DNA from 3 places in the Allobosea sp. CCNWLY174 genome. Region 3 is predicted to be linked to each of the others. Evidence: predicted binding sites of a transcription regulator. Region 3 holds the regulator's gene; each other region holds the start of a gene.
What was found. The regulator PhoB, encoded in region 3, activates phosphate uptake and scavenging genes when phosphate is short. The targets are predictions, from matches to a motif close to TGTCATNNANCTGTCAT.

Region 1 (7,904 bases), on a different contig from region 3:
GATGGCCCGCGAGGCGGCGCCGGTGATGGCGACGGGTGGCTGGGGCCGTATCATCAACATCAGCGGGCTGGCGGCGCGCCTGACCGGCTCGACCATCGGCTCGATCCGCAATGTCGCGGTGGCGGCGCTGACCAAGAACCTCGCCGACGAGCTCGGCCCGCAGGGCATCAACGTCACCGTGGTGCATCCCGGCACGACGCGGACCGAGAAGACGCCGGGCGTGGTCGCGGCACGGGTGGCGGCGTCAGGGCTGGCGCCCGAAGAGGTCGAGCGCCGCATGGCCGCCAATGTCACGATCGGCCGGCTGGTCGACATGGCCGAGGTCGCCGACATCGTCGCCTTCCTGGCCTCGCCGCGCAGCGTCGCGATCAATGGCGACGCGATCGCCTGCGGCGGCGGCTCGAAGGGCGCGATCCACTACTGAGTGCCGCGCCCTCGGCTTGATCAGAACAGCGCGGTCGGCGCGACCTCGGCGATGATCATCAGCGCGAGCCCGAGCGCGCCGAGGCCGACGCCGGTCCAGGCAAGCAGGGCGACGCCGGTGATGATCGCCGCGGACGAGACCACGATCGCGATCTGCAGCAGGCCCGAGACGATGTCGTATTTGTCGTCGCGAGCGCTGGAGATGTCACGCTTGGCCTCGGCCGCCTTGGCGCGGACGATCAGCTCCTTGCGGCCTTCATTGGTCTCGGGTTCGGACTCATAGCGGGCGATCGTCGCCTTCCAGCCGTCTATGCGCTTCTGCAGGCGCTCGCGCACGGCCGGGTCGGTGGTGCCGGCGAGCTCGACCTCCATCGCGTCGGCGGCGGTGCGCAGCGTCGTGCCGCGGATCGTCTTGGCCTGGAAGAAGGCCCAGAGATTGGAGGCTTCGATGTTCTTGGCGAGCGCGTCCTGCTCGGCGTTCTTGCCGCCGATCTCCGAGAAGGCGAGCAGGAGCGCGAGAATGCCGATCAGGAGCGCGATGCGCTTGTTGACCTTGCTGGTCGGCTGGTTGTCTTCGGTGACGTCTGGTGCAACTGAGGCCATCAGTGATTCCCCCCGGAAAGGCCGCGCCTGATGCCCGGTGCGCGTGACGGAATCAAGACGAATTTACCGAAGGTAAGCGGTTATCCCCGGGCGCGCGGATGGGCGGAATCATAAGCCGCGAGCAGGCGGACTGAATCGATGCGGGTGTAGATCTGCGTGGTCGAGAGCGAAGCGTGCCCAAGCAGTTCCTGGATGGCGCGCAGGTCGCCGCCGCGGCCGAGCAGGTGGGTGGCGAAGGAATGGCGCAGCGCATGCGGCGTCGCGCTGCCCGGCAGTCCGAGCGAGCCGCGCAGGCCCTCGACCGCGAGCTGGATGATGCGCGGCGAGAGCGGCCCGCCTTTCACGCCGACGAAGAGCGGCCCCTCCGGCGCCAGCCGCCACGGGCATTGCGCGAGATAACCGCCGATCGATTCGACCACCACCGGCAGCACCGGCACCATCCGGGTCTTGCCGCCCTTGCCGAGCACCGTCAGCGCATCGGCGGTGCTGAGCGGTGCCTGCGAGCGCTTGAGGCCGAGCGCCTCGGAGATGCGCAGGCCGCTGCCATAGAGCAAGGAGAGCACGGCGGCGTCGCGCGCGAGAACCCAGTCGGGCCGCTCCTCGCCGGCGCGGCTGTCGGCTTTGGTCACGGCCGCGGCGGCCTTGGCGTCGAGCGGGCGCGGCAGGCCCTTGCCGAGCCGCGGTCCGCGGGTCGCGGCGAAGGCGGCAGCGGTCAACCGGCCGCTGCGCTCGCCGAAGCGGGCGAGCGAGCGCAGCGCTGCGAGCTGGCGCATCAGCGTGCGGTTGCCGACGCCGTCGCGGCGGCGATAGCCGAGGAAGGCGCGCAGATCGGCCGGCTTCAGGGCGGCGACCGCCTTCAGCGAAGGGGGCGCATCGAGATGATGCGTGAGGAAAGTGGCGAATTGCTCGATGTCGCGACCATAGGCCTCGAGCGTCTTCGGCGAGAGCCGGCGCTCATGGCCGAGATGGGCGAGCCAGTCGCGTCGGAGGATGTCGAAATCGCTCATCATGCGATCTTGCCGCGCGAGGCTTAACAACCGTTGTCCGGCGCGATCATCGCCTGCTATGAACCCTGCAGACATTGTTCAGGGCTGACCAAATTGCACGCTCCCGATCCGCACGGCCTGACCTTCCCCTTTCCCGAGCCGCCGGCGCCCGGTCAGCTGATCGAGGTTGCGCCCGGCATCTTCTGGGCCAGGATCGCGCTGCCGTTCCGGCTGGACCACGTCAACATATACCTGATCGAGGATGGCGACGGCTTCGCCGTGATCGACACCGGCATCGGCGACGAGGCGACCAAGCAGGCCTGGCTCGCGCTGATGGCCGGGGCGCTCGCCGGCAAGCGGCTGACCCGGCTTTTCGTCACGCATTTCCATCCAGACCATATCGGCCTCGCCGGCTGGCTCTGCGAGCGTTTCGGCACGCCGCTCCTGACCAGCCAGACCGGCTATCTCGGCTGCCTCAACATCTCGCTCAGCCCGGGTGCGTCCGAGGCGCCGGTCTATAAGCAGTTCTATCAGCGTCACGGCCTCTCGGCCGAGGTGACGCAGGTCGTCTCGACTTTGGGCCATGGCTATCTCCGGCAGGTGACGCCGCTACCGCCGACCTTCACCCGGGTCGTCGCCGGCGACGTCTTGCGTATCGGCGGACGTGACTTCTTCGTGCTCGCAGGCGATGGCCATGCGCCGGAGCAATTGATGTTCCATTGCCCGGAGGCGAACGTCTTCCTGGCGGCCGACCAGGTGCTCGCCAAGATCACGCCCAACATCAGCGTCTGGGCGGTGGATGCGGAGGGTGATCCGCTCGGCCTCTATCTGCGTTCGCTACGGGCGCTGCCGCAGGCGATCCCGCCCGGGACGCTGGTCCTGCCGGGGCACCAGCTGCCGTTCTATGGATTGCAGGAGCGCTGCGCCGCGCTCAGCGCCCATCACGCCGAGCGCTGCCGGCTGATCGCGGGCGCAGTCGCCAAGGGGCCGCATTCGGTCGCAGAGCTGGTGCCGGTGATGTTCACGCGGGCGCTCGACCCGCACCAGCTCTCCTTCGCCTTCAGCGAGGTCTTCGCGCATGTGAACGCGATGCTGCGGCTCGGCGAACTGCGCTGGGCCGAGCCGCAGGGCGGGACCATGAAGGTGATGGCGGCCGGCTGAGGGCAGCTTCCTCCCCGTCGCAAGCGAGCGGGGGCGGCCGTCATCTGCTCAGGTCGCCGCCATGGCGGGCTGCTCGACTGCGGTCACCGTCAGCACATGCTTCTTGCCGTCGCGAGCGGTCCAGGCGATCGACTGGCCGGCGGCAAGGCCGATCAGCGCGGCGCCGATCGGCGTGAGAACCGAGATGCGGCCCTGCTCGATATCGGCCTCGCCGGGATAGACGAGCTGGACGCGGCGATGCTGGGCGCTGTCCGAATCGAAGGTGACAAAGGAGCCCATGCGTACGACGTCGGCCGGCAGCTTGGCCGGCGCGACGACCTTGGCGCGGTCCATCTCGGCGAGCAGTTCCTCGGCGACCTCCGGGATGCGATCGAGTGCGGTGGTCGCAAGGCCGGTCAGGCGCTCATGGTCGATCTCGCCGACGATGATCTTCGGCTTGCGATGGGTCTTCTGGCTCGGCTGGGTCATGGGGCTGGTGTCCTGCGATGACGCGCGCGACGGCGGCGCCAGGGCGCGACCGGCAAGGTCTGAGGTTATGTATTGGGGGAGACGCCTTGGACAATCGTGCTGCCATGGCGGCGGACAGCATCGACGACACCCCTGGACTCGGGGCGCGCTCGGGCCGAGTCCGGGGCTAAGATTCCGCGATCGGGGCGACCCGGAATACGAGGCGATACTTCGTCGTCATATCCATAGAGTTGGGGGCAGGCGGCCTGCTGTCAAGGCCGGGGGGCCGCCACCGGCCCAAGACGATGTCGCGGCAAGTTCGGATGCGAGCAAGCCCATCGCGAGAGCGATGGCCTGGCCTGATGGTTTCTGGGGAGAAGCTTGCGGGGCGGCTCAGCGCCGCGTTTGAGGGCGGCGCACCGGGACCGGGATCGGCTTCAGCTGCGGCTGGGCCGGGGCGAGCACGGCGCCGAGGCGGAGGATGAAGCGGACCAGCAGGTTCATGGCGTCCCTCAGTTCTGGGCGATGAAGATGGTGAGAATCAGCTCGCCACCATCGATCTTCACTGCATCGTTTCCAGCAATATGGTGCTTCGATGTCGACGGCGCCACTGCGTCGGCCGCAGCCGTGAACAGGATCGTCGGCAGGATGGCATTCATCGGCGCTGGCAGTCCGCGTGGAGATACGGCTCAGGATGACGCTGAAAATACTTCGAATGCCTTACGCTACAGCGGCTTATCGACCCGTAGCCTTAACGATGTACTGCCCCTGGCGGAGAAATCCGCGGGCGGACGGTCCATCGACGAAAGGCGTGGGAGCCTGCTGCGCGTAAAGCAGCGATTGAACCCAATCGGCGGCTCGCCTATGGCTAATGAATCGTTAACCGGGGCGTCATCCAACTATGGCCAGCCTGTTCCGGCTCGTGCCCGATGCACGCGCCGAACTCCTGCAGCTGAATTCCTGGGCGCGGCCGCATCAGGCCGGCTTTGCCGCTGCGCAGCGCGCGGCGCGCTTCGGCGCGGCCGGGCCGGAGGCGTCTGCCTTCATGGCTGCCCGGCGCGAGGCGATTCTGGCGCGGCTTGGAGAGGGCGCAGCGGCCTGGAATGGCTGGGCCGGTGAGATGACCCGCCTGCGCAGCCGAATCGGTACCGACGGCGCATTGCTGGCGCTCTGGCGCCTCTTTGCCGATGTCGAGCTGGTCGACGAGATTTTCGAGGGCGATTTCAATGTCGCCGGCATCATCTTTCCGGCGGCGGCCCGCTTTTCCGGCAGCGCCTTCTGCGGCGATGCCTGGTTCTCGGAGGCGCATTTTCATGGGCCGGCCAGCTTCCGCGATGCCAGCTTCCGTGCCGACGCCTTCTTCGACCGGGCACATTTCGCCGGGGATGCCGATTTCGGCGCGGCGACCCTGCACGGCACGGCGGAGTTCCGCGACATGCGCTGCGAGGGCACGGCCTGCTTCGTCGAGGCGGAATTCGTCGGCGATGCCTGGTTCCGGGGCTCGCGTTTCGACGGCGTGACACAGTTCCGCGGCGTGCGCCATGCCGGCGAGGCGGGCTTCGGCGATTGCCACTTCGCGGGCGCGGCCGATTTCGGCGAGGCCGAGTTCGCCGGCAATGCCGGCTTCGAGGATGCGCGGTTCGGGCAGATGGCGAATTTCGCCGCGGCTCGTTTCGACCGAGGCGCCTGGTTCAGCAACGCCGCCTTTGACGGTCGCTCGAATTTCGAGCGGGCCCGCTTCCGCGGCCGCCGGCATTTCGAGGGGATTTCGCTGGCGGCGCAGGTTTCCCCAGTCGCACAGCAGCTTGCGGCGCTGGAGCAGTTCCGCTTCGGCCGGCGCTGAGCACTGGTTCAGCCGGCCTGGGCGGTGGCGGGCGTGCCGTCCTTCTGCAGTGTCCGTTGCAGCCCCGGCCGCTCCATCATCCGGGCCATATAGGCCTCGAAGACCGGCAGGCGCGGCAGCACGCCGACGACGTTCATGCCGAAATGGATGCCGGCGCCGAGCTGAGTATCGGCGGCGGTGAAGCGCTCGCCGGCGGCGTAGGGATGTTCGCCGAGCTTTTTTGCGAGATTGGCGACGGTGTCGGCATGCGAGCCGAAGGAGAAGCCGCGTGCCTCGTATTTGAACTTGTGGACTGAGGTCGCGATGATCGGGTCGAGCACGGCGTCGGTATAGACCAGCGAGGTCAGGAAGGCCGGACGGTCCTTGTCGCCGGTCGCCGGAGCCAGCCCGGCTTCGGGAAACTGCTCGGTCAGATAGAGGCAGATTGCGGCGCGCTCGGTGACGGTCGTGCCGTCATGGACGATTGCCGGTACCTTCTTGTGCGGCTGGATGGTGCGATAGCTTTCCGGCGGGCCGCCTTCGGCACGGATGTCGACGATCTCCGTCTCATAGGGCTGGCCGAGCTCCTCAAGCAGCCAGAGGATCGAGAAGGAGCGCGACTGCGGCGCGTGATAGAAGGTCAGCATGGCGATGTCTCTTTCGGCGTTTCCTCGTGCGACGACGAGGCTGATAGGAAAGCAATGTGTCAGGAGTTGTCAGGATGAGCCTGACGTGCCCGATACTCACTGGTCGAAACGCGGGCGGGTGCGAATGGCTCCGCCCGCTCTTGCTTTTCGGACCATGTCTCGCGCGCGACGATGAAGGGGCGCGTCCCTAGGCGCTGTGCGCAGGCATTCCGGCCGCCCGATCTCGATGATCGCAAGTTGTTATAGTATAACAATTTGGCCGGAGCAAAGTAATCATAGTGTCATCTCGCGCGCCTAACCGACCGGCCACCGGATGCATTGGGGCGGAGAAGATCATGCAGAAGCGAACTTGGCTGATAGCGGCGGCGATGCTCGCCAGCGTGGCGCCGACGACGGCGCAGACCATCTATCCGCTCAACCGCGCCGAGATCCTCGAGGGCTCGCGCTTCGACTTCAAGGTCGAGTTCCCGAACGCACCGGCCTCGGCCGACGTCAAGGTCACGATCAACGGCAAGCCGGTAAACGAGGCCTTCGGCCGCGAGGCCCAGTTCGTCCAGAGCGAGGAAGGCCAGAAGCATTCGGCTCTCTGGCTGCGCGGCGCGCAGCTGCCGGCCGGCCAGTACGTCATCGAGGCGACGCAGGGCAGCGAGAGGGCGAGCGTCAACTGGACCGTCTATGCGACGCCCGAGCGCAAGGCCAGGAACGTCATCCTCTTCGTCGGCGACGGCATGTCGGTCGCGCATCGCACCGCCGCCCGTATCCTGTCTAAGGGCTGGGAGCAGGGCCTCTATGGCGGCGAGCTCGCCATCGACGACATGCCGCACATGGCCCTGATCTCGACCTCGGGCACCGACTCGGTTGTCACCGACAGCGCCAACTCCGCCAGCGCCTACACCACCGGCCACAAATCCTGCGTCAACGCGCTCGGCATCTACTGCGCCAAGAACGCGCTGACGCTCGACCATCCCAAGGTCGAGACCATTTCCGAGGTGATCAAGCGCAGGCGCTCGGGCATGGCGATCGGCGTCGTCACCAATTCCGAGATCGAGGATGCCACCCCGGCCTCGATGGTCGCCCATACCCGCCGCCGTTCGGACTACAACGACATCGTCAAAATGTTCTTCGACGTGCAGCCCGACGTGATCATGGGCGGCGGCTCGCCGAACTTCCTCCCGAAGTCGACCCCGGGCACCAAGCGCACCGACGATCTCGACTTCATCGCCAAGTTCAAGGATGCCGGCTACGCCCTCGCTACCACCAAGACCGAGATGAACGCCGCGGTCGCCGGCGGCGCCAGGAAGCTGCTCGGCCTCTACAACACCTCGAACATCGACGGAGCCTTCGACCTGCGCGTTGCCAAGAAGGGCTCGATCTCGAAGTTCCCGGATCAGCCGGACGTGGTCGAGCAGACCAAGGCCGCGATCGAGATGCTGAAGGGCGCTGAGGACGGCTTCTTCCTGATGGTGGAATCGGCCCGCATCGACAAGTACAGCCACTCGCTCGACTGGGAGCGCGCGGTCTTCGACACGATCATGCTCGACAACGCCGTAAAGGTCGCCAAAGCCTTCGCCGGCGACCGCAACGACACGCTGATCATCGTCGTGCCGGACCACGCCCATCCGATCTCGATCATCGGCACCTATGACGACGATCGCCCGGGCCAGCTGCTGCGCGACAAGCTCGGCACCTACGCCGACTCGCTGCCGCCGAACTACGGCCCGCGCGATGCCGACGGCTACCCGACCAAGGTCGATACCTCGCGCCGTCTCGCCGTCGCCTTCGGCAGCTATCCGGACACCTGCGACACCGGCCGGC
Region 2 (7,904 bases), on a different contig from region 3:
GGCGGTCGAAGCGGCGACATCGGATGGGATGAAAGCGGAAACATGGCGGTGAGCGAAGAAACCCCGGCAGTGATCGAACTCGACAACGTCGAGCTCAGTCTGGGGCGCGGCGCCGCCCGCGTCCATATCCTCAAGGGCGTTTCGCTGGCGATACCGCAGGGGCAGGCGACAGGCCTCGTCGGCCCGTCCGGCTCCGGCAAGTCGACTTTGCTGATGACCATGGCCGGGCTGGAACGTCCCGATTCCGGCATGGTGAGGGTCGCCGGTCAGGATCTCGGTGCGCTCGGCGAGGACGCGCTTGCCCTCTTCCGCGGTCGCCATATCGGCATCGTCTTCCAGTCCTTCCACCTCGTGCCGACCATGACGGCCCGCGAGAATGTCGCGCTGCCGCTGGAATTGGCTGGCGCCGACGACGCCTTCGAGCGCGCCGCGGCCGAATTGCGCAATGTCGGCCTCGGCGAGCGCATGGATCACTACCCCGCCCAGCTCTCCGGCGGCGAGCAGCAGCGCGTCGCCATCGCCCGGGCCGTCGCGCCCGATCCGGCGATCCTCGTCGCCGACGAGCCGACCGGCAATCTCGACGAGAGCACCGGCCGCTCGATCGTCGACCTTATCTTCGCGCTCCGGCGCGAGCGCGGCGCCACCCTCGTGCTGGTCACCCATGATCTCTCGCTCGCCGCAAGCTGCGACCGCACCGTGCGCCTGCGCGCCGGCCGGATCGAGACCGAGACCGGCACAGAGGCGCTGGCGATCTGATGCACGCCCCCGTCAGACCCTCGACGTCTTCTTCCGCTCCCATTCGGCGCCCGGTCGGCCTGAAGCTGGCCCTGCGCCTCGCCTGGCGTGACCTGCGCGGCGGCCTGCGCGGCTTCGGCGTATTCATCGCCTGCCTGGCACTCGGCGTCATGGCGATCGCCGCGGTGTCCTCGGCCTCGCGCGGCCTGAGCGAAGGCCTCGGCCGCGAAGGACGGCGCATTCTCGGCGGCGATGCCGCCTTCAGCCTGATCCATCGAGAGCCGACCGCCGAAGAACATGCCTTCCTCGCCCGCCATGGCAAGGTTTCGACCATTGCGACCCTGCGCAGCATGGCCAATGCCGGCGAGAAGGGCGCGGCCCTGGTCGAGCTCAAGGCCGTCGACGGCTCCTATCCCAGCATCGGCGAACTCCGCACCGATCCGGCCCAGCCGGCGGCCGATCTGCTTGCCTTGCGCGACGGCGCCTATGGCGGCATCGCCGATCCCGTCCTGTTCGGCCGCCTCGACCTCAAGCCTGGCGACACCGTGCTGATCGGCTCGGCGCGGGTGCAATTGCGTGCCAGCCTGACGTCAGAGCCCGACAAGATCGCCGCCGGCGTCGGCTTCGGCCCGCGCCTGATCCTCTCGCAGGACGCGCTGCGGGCGTCCGAACTGCTGCAGCCCGGCAGCCTGGTGCGCTGGACGGCGCGGGTCATCCTGCCCGATGGCGCCAATACCGATGCCGCCCTTGAAGCCCTTCTCGCCAGCGCCACGCGCGAACAGCCGAATGCGGGCTGGGAAGTCCGCTCGCGCGCCAACGCCGCCCCGAACTTCCAGCGCAATATCGAGCGCTTCACCCAGTTCCTGACCCTGGTCGGCCTGACCGCGCTGCTGGTCGGCGGCGTCGGCGTCGCCAATGCGGTACGGCGTTTCGTCGAGGCCAAGCGGCTCGACTTCGCCACGCTGAAGGCGATCGGCGCCACCGGGGGCCGGGTCGTCGCCATCCATCTGACCGAGGTCATGCTCGTCGCCGGCTTCGGCATCGCGATCGGGCTCGCGCTCGGTGCGGCCGCCCCGTTTGCGCTCGGCTATGCGCTCGCCGACGTCCTGCCCCTGCCGTTCGAGCCGACGCTCGCACCGGTCGAACTCGCCATCGCCGCGCTCTACGGGCTGCTGACGGCGCTGGTCTTCGCCATCATCCCGCTCGGCCGCGCCCATGACGTTCCTGTCTCGGCGCTGTTCCGCGACCAGATCGAGCCCGACCGGCGCCAGCCGCGTTGGATTTACCGGGCGATCTTCCTGGCCGCGCTTGCCGGCCTCGTCGGCGTCGCGCTCGTCTTCGCCTATGACCGGCGCATCGCGCTGATCTATGTCGGCGCCGCCACCGGCATCTTCCTGCTGTTGCGGCTGATCGCCTGGGGACTGATGGCGCTGGCCCGGCGCGCCGGGCGTCCCCGGCAACCGGCGCTGCGCCTGGCACTCGCCAATATCTATCGTCCCGGTGCGCTGACACCCTCGCTGGTGCTGTCGCTCGGGCTTGGCGTGGCCCTGCTCTCGACGCTCGCCTTCATCGACGTCAGCTTGCGCCGGCAACTGACCCAGTCGCTGCCGCAAAAGGCGCCGAGCTTCTTCTTCCTCGACATTCCCAATGCGCAGGCCGCCGCCTTCGACCGCTTCCTCGCCGAGCAGCGTCCCGGCGCCCATGTCGAGCGCGTGCCGATGATGCGCGGGCGCATCGTCAGCGTGAACGACGTCCCGGCCGAGCAGATCAAGGCGAGCGAGCAGATGGCCTGGGTGCTCGAGGGCGACCGTGGCATCACCTATTCCGCCGCGATGCCCGAGGCCTCCAGGCTCGCCTCGGGCGAATGGTGGCCGGAAAACTACCGCGGCGAGCCGCTGGTCTCCTTTGACGCCCGCGCCGTCGAGGGACTGGGCCTCAAGCTCGGCGACAAGCTTACGGTCAACGTGCTCGGCCGCAATATCACCGCGCGCATCGCCAATTTCCGCGACATCGAATGGCGCTCGCTCGGCATCAACTTCGTCATGGTGTTCTCACCCAACACCTTCGCCGGCGCGCCGCACACCAATCTCGCCACCGTCACAGACAAGGGCGCGGCGCCTGTGGCCAACGACGCCGCGCTGATGCGCCAGCTTGCCATCGCCTTCCCGGCGGTGACGGCAGTCCGGGTCAAGGACGCGCTGGAGGCGGTCAACACCATCGTCGGCCAGCTCGCCGGCGCGATTCGCGGCGCCTCGGGCCTTGCCATCACCGCGAGCCTGCTGGTCCTCGCCGGTGCTCTGGCGGCCGGGCAGAGGGCGCGGCTCTATGACGCGATGATCCTGAAGACGCTCGGCGCGACTCGCCGCTTCATACTTTCGTCGTACATCCTCGAATACGCAGGGATCGGTGTCGTGTCTGCTCTGTTCGGGCTCCTGGCAGGTGCCGCGGCCGGCTGGGGCGTCGTCACGCAAGTGATGAAGATAGATTTCGTCCCTGATCCGACAGGCGCTATCCTCGCTGCGACTGCAGCCGTCGTGGTCACCGTCCTGTTCGGATTGATCGGAACGCTGCAAATACTATCGAAGGCGCCCGCTTCTCATCTGAGGAATTTATGAGGTCTGACTCAAGTCGGTCTGACATAAACATGAACGGACGGTAATGTTGCATAGACTGGCCACCGAATATCTATGCCACGCGCGGCGCTAACCATGCTTGCCTCTTGTAAGGGCGCCTGATCCCCCTCATATTCTGCGATGTCGCCACGTTGGTGCGCGGCGGCGGGTGTCGCAACGGCGATGTCCGCCAGGCAAAGTTTCAAGGGGAACTCTCTCCATGAGCGATTTCGACCGCAACGCTCAGGTCTGGGGCGCCGGCCGCGCCCAGCAGACCAGCGCCGTCGAGATGGACCAGGGCCTGCGCTCGTTCATGCTCGGCGTCTACAACAACATGAGCATCGGCCTGGCCATCACCGGCCTGATGGCGATCGGCATCTCCATGCTGGCGATCGCCGGCTACTCGCCCTCGGGCAAGGCCACCGCGCTGACGCCGCTCGGCCAGGCGCTGTACCTTTCCCCGCTGAAGTGGGTGGTGATGCTGGCGCCGCTGGCCTTCATCTTCTTCTTCTCGTTCAAAGCCGAGAGCATGAGCTCGTCGACCGCGCGCGCCATGTTCTTCGCCTTCGCGGCGGTGATGGGCATCTCGCTGTCGTCGATCTTCGTGGTCTTCACCGGTGAATCGATCGCCAAGGTGTTCTTCATCACCGCGGCCTCCTTCGCTGGCCTCAGCCTGTTCGGCTACACCACGAAGAAGTCGCTGTCGGGCATCGGCTCGTTCCTGATCATGGGCCTGATCGGCCTGGTGATCGCCTCGGTGGTCAACATCTTCCTGGCCTCGAGCGCGCTCTCCTTCGCCATCTCGGTGATCGGCGTGCTGGTCTTCGCCGGCCTGACCGCCTGGGATACGCAGCGCCTGAAGGAAATGTACCTGTACTCGGACATGGATTCCGAGTCGGCAGCGAAGCTCTCGGTGAACGGCGCCCTGTCGCTCTACCTGAACTTCGTCAACATGTTCCAGATGCTTCTCTCGCTCTTCGGCTCCAAGCAGGAGTGATCCGGGCGACAGCCTGAACAAAGAAGCCCCGGCCTCGCGGCCGGGGCTTTTCTTTTGGACTGAGCCTAGAGCATTTTCGAGCGAAGTGGACACCGGTTCGCGTGAAGAAAATGCGACAGAACAAGGACTTAGAGCCTTTCCGCGATTCGAAGAATCGCGGAAAGGCTCTGGTGGATCAGCTCAGCTCACCACGCTCAACCGCTTGTCGAGCACCTTGAGCACGCGGCTCAGTTCGGCGCCGCGCTTCAGGATCAGCCCGGTCGCGGTCACCACCGAATAGGTACCCTGTCGCCGCGCCAGCGACGGGTCCTTGACGATCCGGTAGAGCGGCACCTCGGCCGTGCGGCGAAACACCGAGAATTGTGCCTTGTTGCGCAGGAAATCGATGGCGTAGTCGCGCCACTCCCCGGCGGCGACCATGCGGCCGTAAAGATTGAGCAACTCGTTCAGTTCGCGGCGATCGAAGGTGACGGAGGAGGGCGCGGCAGCAGCCGGAAAGGCGACGACCGGGCCCGCTCGCTGACCTGGCGGAGTTTCGCTTTCGCTCATCACGCCTCCTTTTCGTGGCCGGTGGTGATCCGGCAAGGGATGATGCGCCCGCCCTCCAGCGCTGGCAAGGGCACCACAAGACAGATTGACGACAGGCCTAGGATCCCTTTTTCGCGGCCAGGGTGATTGCCATGATTTTGCCGCGCTTGCGCCCAGCGAACGCCCCGTTACGGGGCTCAACTCCGATTCGTTGCTTCGGCGGCCCGGCCTGTCCGGTTCCGGACACGTCAGCCCCCCAGCCCCTCCGGCGCTGCGGCGGGCCGGGCCAACGAGTCGAAGCCAACTCACGGCTGGCGGTTTCCGCCGGCCGTTTTCTTTTGGCCGGGCCCCAGAGCATTGTCGATCGAAGGGGCGACCGGCTCGCGCGAAGACAATGCGTCAGAATGGAAAGGTCGAGCATTCCGCGCTTCACGGACGCGCGGAGATGCTCTACCGGGACGCGCCGTGATATTCGGGATTGGGCCGCATATCGACCGCCGAGGCGATCCGGTTCGACATGTTGTAGAACGCGGCGACCGCGCCGATGTCCCAGATGTCGCGCTCGCCGAAGCCGGCGGTTCGCAGGGCCTGCCGATCCTCCTCCTCGATCCTGTGCGGCTCTTCCGTCAGCTTCACCGAGAAGTCGAGCATGGCGCGGTGGCGGGCCGAGAGCTGCGCGGCGCGATAGTTCATCACCATCATCTCGCCGAGCACGGGGTCGCCCGAGAGCTGGCGCACCGCCTGGCCATGCGCCGTCAGGCAGTAATAGCAGCGGTTCACGCTGGAGACGGCGACCGCGATCATCTCGCGCTCCAGCTTCGAGAGGCCCGACGGGGCCAGCATCAGATCGTTGTAGAAGGTGGCGAAGGCCTGGAGCTTGGCGTCGTCATGGGAATAGGCGGCCAGGACGTTCGGGACATAGCCGAGCTTTTCCTCGCATTTGGCGAAATAGGCCTGCATCGCCTCGGAAAGCTCGGCTCGCGGCAGAGAGAGCGCCATCACGGCCGGCGGCGCGTCCTGCTTTGCAGGCTGCTCACCCACCATCGCCTTGTCATGCTTCTTCGTCATCTCTGCACTCCTCGCGCTGATATCCGCGCGGATTGGGCACGACTTGCCGCGTCCGCGCCATATTGGTGCAATCTGGCTGCTGCGATGCGACGAAAGTTGCAGCAGCCGGTGAGCTATGTCATCGCTTCGGCAAAATAGCAGGGGGAAGAAGACTATGGCCAAGCGCGAAGCGAATGCCACGGCCGCAGCCGTCACCGCGATCGAGGCGGCTGCCCAGAAGCTCGGTTCGGCGATGCCCGCGGACTTCCCCAAGCTGCTCTATGGCCGGACCGTCGCCGAGGATCTCGTTGCACTGCCGCCCGAACTCCTGGCTCGCGCCGCCAACGCCGCCTACGCCCACCTGACCGGCAACCGCAAGCCCGGCGAGCCCAATCTGCGCTTCCGCGACGAGGCGGTGAATGAGGATGGGCGCGAGCGCCAGATCACCATCCTCGAGGTCGTCAACGACAACAAGCCGTTCCTGCTGGATTCGACCCTGGCCGAGCTCGCCGAGCAGGGCTACGAGCCCCGCCTCGTGGCCCATCCCATCCTCGCCGTGGTGCGCAAGGACGATGGCACCTTCCAGTCGCTTGCCGGCGAGGCCTCGGGCCGCGCGGTCGAAGGCACGCGCCGCGAGAGCTTGATCCATATCCATCTCGACCGGATCGACACCGCCGAGGCCCGCGAGCGCCTCGCCACAGGTCTTGCCCGCGTCTATGTCGATGTCGGCCTCGCCGTCGACGACTGGGCCGCGATGCGCGGGCGAATCACCGAGGTGATCCAGTCCTACCGCGCCAATCCGCCGCCGCTGCCCGAGGACGAGGTCGCCGAGGCTCTGAATTTCCTCGAGTGGATCGCCGGCGACAATTTCACCTTGCTCGGCGTTCGCGCTTATCGCTTCGCGGGTGGCGACACCGCCGCCGACCCGGTCGACTCCTCCGGCCTCGGCATCCTGCGCGACCCGGATGTTCGGGTGTTGCGCAAGAATCGCGAGCTCGTGGTGATGACGCCGGAGATCCGCGCCTTCCTGGCCAAGCCGCAGGCGCTGATCATCACCAAGGCCAACGTCAAGAGCCGCGTCCACCGCCGCGTCCATCTCGACTATGTCGGCGTGAAATTGTTCACGCCCGACGGGCGGCTCGACGGCGAACTGCGCATCGTCGGCCTGCTCACCTCGAACGCCTATACCGGCAGCGCCCGCTCCATCCCCTATCTGCGTCTCAAGGTCGCGCGCGTGCTCAAGAGCACCGGCTTCGACCCGTCGAGCTATTCCGGTCGCGCGCTCTACAACGTGCTCGACGCCTTCCCGCGCGACGAGCTCTTCCAGATCGATGTCGAGACGCTGGAGCGCTTCGCCCTCGACATCATGCAACTGACCGAGCGGCCGCGCATCCGCGCGCTCGCCCGCGCCGACGAGTTCGACCGCTTCGTCTCGGCGCTCGTCTTCATCCCGAAGGATCGCTACGACACCACGGTGCGCCGGCGCGTGGGCGAATTCCTCGCCCGCGTCTACCAGGGCCGCGTCTCCGCCGCCTATCCGGCCTATCCGGAAGGGCCGCTCGCCCGCACCCACTACATCATCGGGCGCGACGAGGGTCGCACGCCCAAGATCGACCGCAACACGCTGGAAGCCGGCATCGCCGCGATCGTCCGCACCTGGAGCGACGGCCTCAAGGACGCGCTCGACGCGCAGAAGGCCGGTCCCGCCGCGCGCTCCCTCGCCGAGCGCTATGCCGAGGCCTTCGGCGCCGCCTATCGCGAGCGTTATTCAGCAGAGGACGCGCTGGTCGACGTCGACATGCTGCAGAAGCTGTCGGCGGAGCGGCCGCGCGCCGTCAATCTCTACCGCCGCGACGGCGACGGCCCGACGCGGGCCAATCTCAAGCTGTTCTCGCGCGGCGCCGCGATCTCGCTCTCCGAGCGCGTGCCGATGCTGGAGAACATGGGCTTCCGCGTCGTCAACGAGCGCACTTTCAACATCACCC
Region 3 (7,904 bases):
GGCGCACCAGCCGGACGAGTACATCACGCTGGAGCAGTTCGCCGCCGGTGAGGCCTTCATGCGCCGTCTGCTGGCGGAATGCCGGGTGGGGTAAAGCGCCGTCATTCTCGGGCGAAGCGCGGCGCAGACCCGAGAATCTCCTGACGAGAAGGCACTAGACGGAGTCTTCTCCGGCCTGAGATGCTCGGGTCAAGCCCGAGCATGACGCGCCATGTTCACGCCCCCGCCGCGATCTCCGCCTCGACCTCGGCCGGGTCGAACTCGTAGCGGCGCGAGCAGAACTCGCAGGTGACGCCGAGCGTGCCGTCATCGGCGATCATCGCCTTGCGGTCGTCGGCAGAAAAGCCCTTGAGCATGCCGAGCACGCGTTCGCGCGAGCAGCGGCAGGCCTCGTGCACCGCGACGGGCTCGAAGACATGGGCGCCGCGCTCATGGAAGAGCCGGTAGAGCAGGCGCTCGCTCTCCAGCAGCGGATCGAGCAGTTCGTGATGCTCGATCGTCTCGACCAGCGAGCGCGCCTCGGTCCAGGCGTCGTCGCTGACACCGTCATCGTCGCCGGCGGCAAGGATCTCATGGCCTTCGGGCGCATCGCCAGGGTGGAGATCGGCGGCGCGCATGCGTTCGGGCGAGTTCGGCATGAACTGCACGATCAGACCGCCGGCACGCCAGGCGAGGCCGGCGCCGGTCAGGACCGAGCCGACGCCGAGCCGGATGCGGCTGGGAATCTGCTCGGACTGGCGGAAATACTGGTGGCCGGCTTCTTCCAGGCTCTGTCCGTCGAGCGCGACGACGCCCTGATAGCGCGTCGCCTCGCTGCCCTGGTCGACGGTCATGGCGAGGTGGCCCTTGCCAAGCAGATCGCCGGTCGAGATCGCGTTTGCATCGATCGCGGCCGCCAGCTGATCGGCATCGTAGCGAGCCATGGCGCGGTAGCAGTCGGGCGCGTTGAAGTCGACGACCAGCATCGAGACCGGCCCATCGCTCTTGGTCTGCAGCTGGAAGCGGCCTTCGCCCTTGAGCGTGGTACCGAGCATGACGGCGAGCGCCGCGGCCTCGGCGAGGACGCGCGCAACGGGTTCGGGGTAATGATGCCGCGCTAGGATTTGGTCGAGCGAAGGGCCGAGCCTGACGACCCGGCCGCGCACGTCGAGATCGGGTACGGCGAAGGGCAGCACCCGATCGTCGGGTGCGCCCGCGGGCGAGCCTTCCGCCATCAGGCCGCCACTCCGCCGAAGCACCAGGCCAGGATGCCCTTCTGGGCATGCAGCCGGTTCTCGGCCTCGTCGAAGACAGCCGATTGCGGGCCGTCCATGACCTGGTCGGTCACTTCCTCGCCGCGCGAGGCCGGCAGGCAATGCATGAAGATCGCATCCTTCTCGGCGCGGCCGAGCAGGCGCTCATCGACCTGGTAGGGCCGCAGCAGGTTGTGGCGCGTGCCTTCCTGGTCGCCCATCGAGACCCAGCAATCGGTGATGACGCAGTCGGCGCCCTCGACCGCCGCCTCGGGACGATGGGTCAACTGCAGCCTGGCGCCCTGGTCGCGGGCCCAGTCGAGCAGCGCCGGCGGAGGCGCGAGCTCTTCGGGCGTCGCGATGGCGAGCTCGAAATCGAGCCGGCCGGCGGCATGGACCCAGGAGGTCAGGACGTTGTTGGTGTCACCGGTCCAGGCGATGCGCTTGCCCTTGATCGAGCCTTTGCGCTCCTCGAAGGTCATGACATCGGCCATGACCTGGCAGGGATGCTGGCGCTTGGTCAGGCCGTTGATCACCGGCACGGTGGCGTATTGCGCCATCTCGACCACGGCGTCGTGGTCGAGCATGCGGATCATGATCGCATCGACATAGCGCGAGAGCACGCGGGCGGTGTCGGCGATGGTCTCGCGCTCGCCGAGCTCGATCTCCTGGCCGGTCACCATCATCGGCGAGCCCCCGAGCTCGCGGATGCCGACGTCGAAGGAGACGCGGGTCCGCAGCGATGGCTGCTCGAAGATCATGGCGATGACCTTGCCTTCGAGCAGGCGGTCGGCAGCGGCCGCGGGCGTGCGCCGGCGGGCCTTGATGTCCTCGCCGGCCTTGAGGATGGAGCGGAGCTCTCCGGCCGAGAAATCCGAGAGATCGAGAAAGTGACGCGTCGCAGACATCATGCTCACTCCGCTGCCGGCCGGGCGAGCTCCGCCTCGACCGCGCCAGCCGCCTTGTCCAGCCGCGCCACCGCCTCGGCCACCTCGCTCTCGCCGATGATCAGCGGCGGCAGCAGGCGCACGACATTGTCGCCGGCCGCGACCACGAGCAGGCCGGCGGCCCGCGCCTGCGCGACGAAATCGGTGTTCGGGGTCTTGAGCTTGAGGCCGAGCATCAGCCCCTCGCCGCGGATCTCCTCGATCACCTGGGGATGCTGATCCTTGAGCTGGGCCAGCGACTGGCGCAGGCGCAAGGCCGTCTTCTGGACATGGTCGAGGAAGCCCGGCGCCAGGATGACGTCGAGCACGGCGTTGCCGACCGCCATGGCGAGCGGATTGCCGCCGAAGGTGGTGCCGTGGGTGCCGAGCGTCATGCCGGAGGCGGCCTCTTCGGTGGCGAGGCAGGCACCCATCGGGAAGCCACCGCCGATGCCCTTGGCGATCGACATGATGTCGGGAGCGACACCGGAATGCTCATAGGCGAAGAACTTGCCGGTGCGGCCGACGCCCGTCTGGATCTCGTCGAAGATCAGCATCAGCCCGTGCTCGTCACAGAGCTCGCGCAGCTGCTTGAGGACACGCATCGGCACCGAGCGCAGGCCACCTTCGCCCTGGATCGGCTCGATCATAAGCGCGGCGGTCTCCGGGCCGATCGCGGCCTTCAGCGCCGCCTCGTCGTCGAACGGCACCTGATCGAAGCCATCGACCTTCGGGCCGAAGCCGTCGATGTATTTCTGCTGGCCGCCGGCGGCAATGGTCGCGAGCGTGCGGCCATGGAAGGCGCCCTCGAAGGTGACGACCCGGAAGCGCTCCGGATGGCCTTTCGCGGCGTGGTACTTGCGCGCCATCTTGATGGCGCACTCGTTCGCCTCGGCGCCCGAATTGGTGAAGAAGACGCGTTCGGCGAAGGTCGCCTCGCAGAGCCGGCGGGCGAGCTTCTCGCCCTCGGGCATGGTGTAGAGATTGGACGTGTGCCAGATCCGCTGCGCCTGGGCGGTCAGCGCCTCGACCAGATGCGGATGGGCGTGCCCCAGCGAATTGACGGCGATGCCGGCGCCGAAATCGAGATAGCGGGTGCCGTCGGCGGTGATCGCCCAGGCGCCCTCGCCACGCTCGAGCGCGATCGGGGCCCGGGCATAGGTCGGCAGGAGAACGGAAGAAGCGGAAGCGGTGCTCATGGAGCAAAATCCTTGCGGCGAGACGGGAAAATAGCGCGGAATCTCAGGCCGGGAACGGCAGGATGGGACGCAAGGCGGCATGATGCCGGCACGATGCGACCCGCCGGCGACATTATCGTCGCTGGCCGCTCCCGCCGTCTCGTCGCGCGTCAAGCCGCATCAAAGGAAAATCCCGATCGCTCAAAAACATAAGCGCCGCCCTTGGGGGCGGCTGCGTCGCACGACTATGCAAAACCGGCCCGGCCCTGTCAATTCCGGCTGACTTGGAGCCCGTCCCCAACGGCTTCTCCCGCAAGCCGTTGGGGCAAAACGGTCTCCATTCCAAAAGTGGGAGACGGATTCACCGATCAGGGTATGCCACCCTGATCGGATCCGGCTCTCGCGGCAGCGTTGCCGAATAGACTCACTGTCCGGCCGTCTGCGGCGATTGGCTGGGGAAAAGCCGAATTACGATTCGGCGACTCTTGTGGCCGAGTCAGGCCATCTTGTATGGTCCTCTTCGTCAGATACGACATCTCGTGCGGCGTCTCCTGTATCGTCAGTTCCGGGCGTAACGGCTTCCGTTTTGTGACGGACGCTGCCGGTATCGGATTCCGCCATGATCTCTCCCTATGCCTCGCCGGCCCGCTGGCGAAGCATGACGAAGACAGGTGCAACCCCATGACCGAAGCCGGAGCCTGGACCGACGAACGCGTCGAACTGCTCAAGAAGCTCTGGAATGACGGCCTGAGCGCGAGCCAGATCGCCGCCGAGCTCGGCAGCGTCACGCGGAACGCCGTCATCGGGAAGGTTCACCGTCTCGGCCTGTCCGGCCGGGCCAAGAGCCCCGGTTCGGCCACGCCGCGCCCGCGCAAGCCGGCGGCCCGCCCGCCGAGCCATCCCGCCGGCCATCAGAACGGTGGCGCCGGGCTGACCCGCGGCAACACCGCGCTGGCACCGCAGTTCGCACCCGAAATCGCGACCGAAGCACAGGTCGAGCGCGCTCCGGCGCCGGCCGAGGACGTGGTCGTGCCGTTCTCCGAGCGGGTCACGATCATGGATCTGCGCGAGTATATGTGCCGCTGGCCGATGGGCGACCCGACCACGCCGGAGTTCCGCTTCTGCGGCGGCCGCAGCGCGACCGGCATGCCCTATTGCGCCTATCATGCCCGGATCGCCTACCAGCCGGCGGCCGACCGGCGCCGCGAGCGCAAGCCCGTCCGCGCCTGAGGCGGCGTAACCATCCAAAATCGGAAAAGCCGGCCCTCGTGGCCGGCTTTTTCATGGGCGAACCACGGGAGAGCGCCATGGCGACCTTCGCGACCTATGCCGCCGCGGCGCTGGCGGAGATCGCCGGCTGCTTCGCCTTCTGGGCCTGGCTCAAGCTCGGCAAGCCGGTCTGGTTGCTGCTGCCGGGCCTGGTATCGCTCGCGGCTTTCGCCTGGTTGCTGGCCCTGCTCGACAGTCCAGCCGCCGGGCGCACCTTCGCCGCCTATGGCGGCGTCTATATCGTGGCGTCGCTGGCCTGGATGGCGCTGGTCGAGAAGGTGCTACCAGATCGCTACGACCTGGCAGGCGCCGCGCTCTGCCTTGCCGGCGCAGCGGTGATCATCGCCGCGCCGCGCTGACAAAAGCGCTCAACTGCGGGCAAACGTCTCGTCGAAGGCGTAGCCGGCGCCGCGCACCGTGCGCAGCGGGTCCTTGGCATTGGCCGGCGTGATCGCCTTGCGCAGGCGCCCGACATGAACGTCGACGGTGCGTTCGTCGATATAGACGTCGCGACCCCAGACGGCGTCGAGCAGTTGCGCCCGGGAATAGACCCGGCCCGGGGCCTGCATCAGGAATTCGAGCAGGCGGAACTCGGTCGGGCCGAGATGCAATTCGGCGCCGGCGCGGCGGACGCGCCGGGTGGTGCGGTCGAGCTCGAGATCGCCGGCAGCGAGCAGACCGGCGACATGGCCGGGCTTGGCGCGGCGCAGCAGCGCCTGGATGCGGGCGATCAGTTCGGGCAGCGAGAACGGCTTGACGACATAGTCGTCGGCGCCGGTGGCAAGGCCGCGGACCCGCTCTGTCTCCTCGCCGCGGGCGGTCAGCATGATGATCGGCACGCGCTCGGTGTCGCGCCGGGTACGCAGGCGCCGGCAGAGCTCGATGCCGGAGAGGCCGGGCAGCATCCAGTCGAGCAGGACGAGGTCGGGCGTATGGTCGCGCAGGTGCAGTTCGGCGTCGTCGCCGCGCGCCACGCTGTCGACCTCGAAGCCCTCGGCCTCGAGATTGTAGCGCAGCAGCAAGGTGAGCGGCTCCTCGTCCTCGACGATCAGGATGCGTGCGGGCATGTCAGCGTCCGTTCAAGCGCCCGCCGGTTCAGCCATTGGCCGCCGGCAGGTCGACGAGGATGTTGGTGGTGTCGAGCTTCGGCCGGGTCTCGTCGATCGACTGGCCGGTGACGAGATAGTGGATGGTCTCGGCGATGTTGGTGGTATGGTCGCCGATGCGCTCGACGTTCTTGGCGCAGAACAGCAGATGCGTGCAGAAGGTGATGTTGCGCGGGTCCTCCATCATATAGGTCAGGAGCTCGCGGAACAGCGAGGTGTAGAGCGCGTCGATCTCGTCGTCGCGGCGCCAGACATCCATCGCCTTCTGCTCGTTGCTGGCGGCATAGGCGTCGAGCACGTCCTTGAGCTGGGCCTGGACCAGGCGGCTCATATGCTCGAGGCCGACGACGGCGCGATGCGGCGGCGAGAACTGGCCGGAGATCGCGACGGCGCGCTTGGCGATGTTCTTGGCGAGGTCGCCGACGCGCTCGATGTCGGCGGCGATGCGGATTGCCGAGATCAGCTCGCGCAGGTCGTTCGCCAGCGGCTGGCGGCGAGCGATGGTCAGCACCGCCTTTTCCTCGACCTCGCGCTGGAGATTGTCGAGGCGCTGGTCGGCGCTGATGATTTTCTGGGCGAGCGCGGTGTCGCGGCGCACCAGAGCCACGGTGGAGTCGCCGAGCATGCGCTCGGACATGCCGCCCATCTCGGCGAGGCTGCGGCGCAGGCCCTCGAGATCGGCATCGTAGGAGCGGACGATATGTTGATCCGACATCGGGCGTATCCTTCGAGTCTGGCCGGCGCTTTCAGAACGTCAGCCGAAGCGGCCGGTGACGTAGTCCTGCGTCTGCTTCTTGTGCGGGTTCATGAAGATCGTGTTGGTCGCGTCGAACTCGATCACCTCGCCCAGATACATGAAGGCGGTATACTGCGAGATGCGCGCCGCCTGCTGCATGTTGTGGGTGACGATGACGATGGTGAAGTCGGTCTTGAGCTGCTCGAGCAGGTCCTCGATCTTGCCGGTCGAGATCGGGTCGAGCGCCGAGGTCGGCTCGTCGAACAGGATGACCTCGGGCTTCTGGGCGATGGTGCGGGCGATGCAGAGGCGCTGCTGCTGGCCGCCCGAAAGGCCCATGCCGGAGCTCTTCAGCTTGTCCTTGACCTCGTCCCAAAGCGCGGCGCGGCGCAAGGCGCCCTCGACACGGTCATCGAGCTCCGACTTCGGCGGCTTCTCGTAGAGACGGATGCCAAAGGCGACATTGTCGTAGATCGACATCGGGAACGGCGTCGGCTTCTGGAAGACCATGCCGATGCGCGAGCGCAATTCGTTCACGTCGATGTCGTTCGAGATGATGTTGCGGCCGTCGAGCAGGATCTCGCCGGTCGCCTTCTGCTCGGGATAGAGCGAGTAGATCCGGTTGAAGATGCGCAGCAGGGTCGACTTGCCGCAGCCCGAGGGGCCGATCAGCGCCGTGACGTGCCGGTCGCGGAAGTCGAGGTTGATGTTCTTCAGCGCCTTGTGCTCGCCGTAGTAGAAATCGAGGTTCTTCACGGCGATGCGGACGGGCGCTTCGGCATCCAGCGTCTGCGGGCTCAGTTCGAGGGTCGAAAGCATCTGCATGGTCCTTCCGATCGGACGCTATTCACTTGCCGCCGCGCACGATGCGCCGGGCGATGAGGGAAAGCACGAGGATTGAGACGGTGATGATCAGCGATCCCGCCCAAGCGAGCTGCTGCCAGTTCTCGTAAGGGGCCGACGCGAACTGGTAGATCGTCACCGGCAGGTTGGAGACGCCGCCGAGCAGCGTCGGCGAGAACCAGAAGCTGTTGTTGAGCGCGGTGAAGATCAGCGGCGCGGTCTCGCCGGCGATACGGGCGAGGGCCAGGAGGATGCCGGTGACCATGCCGGACTTGGCGGCACGCCAGGTGATCGAGGTGATCACGACCGAGGGCGGCGCGCCAAGCGCCGAGCCGGCCTCGCGCAACGGGCCGGGCACCAGGCGCAGCATGTCCTCGGTGGTGCGCACGATCACCGGGATCGCGATGATGCCGAGCGCGACGCCGCCGGCCCAGCCGGAATAGCCCCCGAGCGGCTCGACCAGGATGACGTAGACGAACAGGCCGATCAGGATCGACGGCGCCGAGAGCAGGATGTCGTTGATGAAGCGGATCAGGTCGGCGAGCTTCGAGCCTTTGCCGTATTCGGCCAGATAGGTGCCGGCGAGCACGCCGATCGGCGTCGCCACTGCGATG

Region 1: a site for PhoB is predicted at 6,358-6,374, ahead of V7S63_RS07665 (alkaline phosphatase). Genes of this name have one in related genera too.
Region 2: a site for PhoB is predicted at 4,971-4,987, ahead of V7S63_RS27810 (DUF2794 domain-containing protein). Genes of this name have one in related genera too.

The regions. Positions count from the first base shown of each region.
Region 1 is NZ_JBBBBQ010000002.1:175,383-183,286, forward strand. Features, by position in the region: gene V7S63_RS07625 (SDR family NAD(P)-dependent oxidoreductase) at 1-424, shown strand, start outside; gene V7S63_RS07630 (DUF4337 domain-containing protein) at 445-1,026, opposite strand; gene V7S63_RS07635 (tyrosine recombinase XerC) at 1,107-2,036, opposite strand; gene V7S63_RS07640 (MBL fold metallo-hydrolase) at 2,127-3,173, shown strand; gene rnk (nucleoside diphosphate kinase regulator) at 3,222-3,641, opposite strand; gene V7S63_RS07650 (hypothetical protein) at 4,133-4,279, opposite strand; gene V7S63_RS07655 (pentapeptide repeat-containing protein) at 4,522-5,463, shown strand; gene V7S63_RS07660 (glutathione S-transferase family protein) at 5,472-6,089, opposite strand; gene V7S63_RS07665 (alkaline phosphatase) at 6,425-7,904, shown strand, end outside.
Region 2 is NZ_JBBBBQ010000017.1:9,609-17,512, reverse strand. Features, by position in the region: gene V7S63_RS27825 (ABC transporter ATP-binding protein) at 49-756, shown strand; gene V7S63_RS27820 (ABC transporter permease) at 756-3,350, shown strand; gene V7S63_RS27815 (Bax inhibitor-1/YccA family protein) at 3,568-4,344, shown strand; gene V7S63_RS27810 (DUF2794 domain-containing protein) at 4,525-4,893, opposite strand; gene V7S63_RS27805 (peroxidase-related enzyme) at 5,323-5,916, opposite strand; gene V7S63_RS27800 (NAD-glutamate dehydrogenase) at 6,095-7,904, shown strand, end outside.
Region 3 is NZ_JBBBBQ010000010.1:145,578-153,481, reverse strand. Features, by position in the region: gene argE (acetylornithine deacetylase) at 1-94, shown strand, start outside; gene V7S63_RS24055 (Hsp33 family molecular chaperone) at 216-1,214, opposite strand; gene argF (ornithine carbamoyltransferase) at 1,214-2,140, opposite strand; gene V7S63_RS24045 (aspartate aminotransferase family protein) at 2,146-3,357, opposite strand; gene V7S63_RS24040 (GcrA family cell cycle regulator) at 4,018-4,566, shown strand; gene V7S63_RS24035 (YnfA family protein) at 4,644-4,964, shown strand; gene phoB (phosphate regulon transcriptional regulator PhoB) at 4,974-5,672, opposite strand; gene phoU (phosphate signaling complex protein PhoU) at 5,701-6,426, opposite strand; gene pstB (phosphate ABC transporter ATP-binding protein PstB) at 6,466-7,272, opposite strand; gene pstA (phosphate ABC transporter permease PstA) at 7,295-7,904, opposite strand, start outside.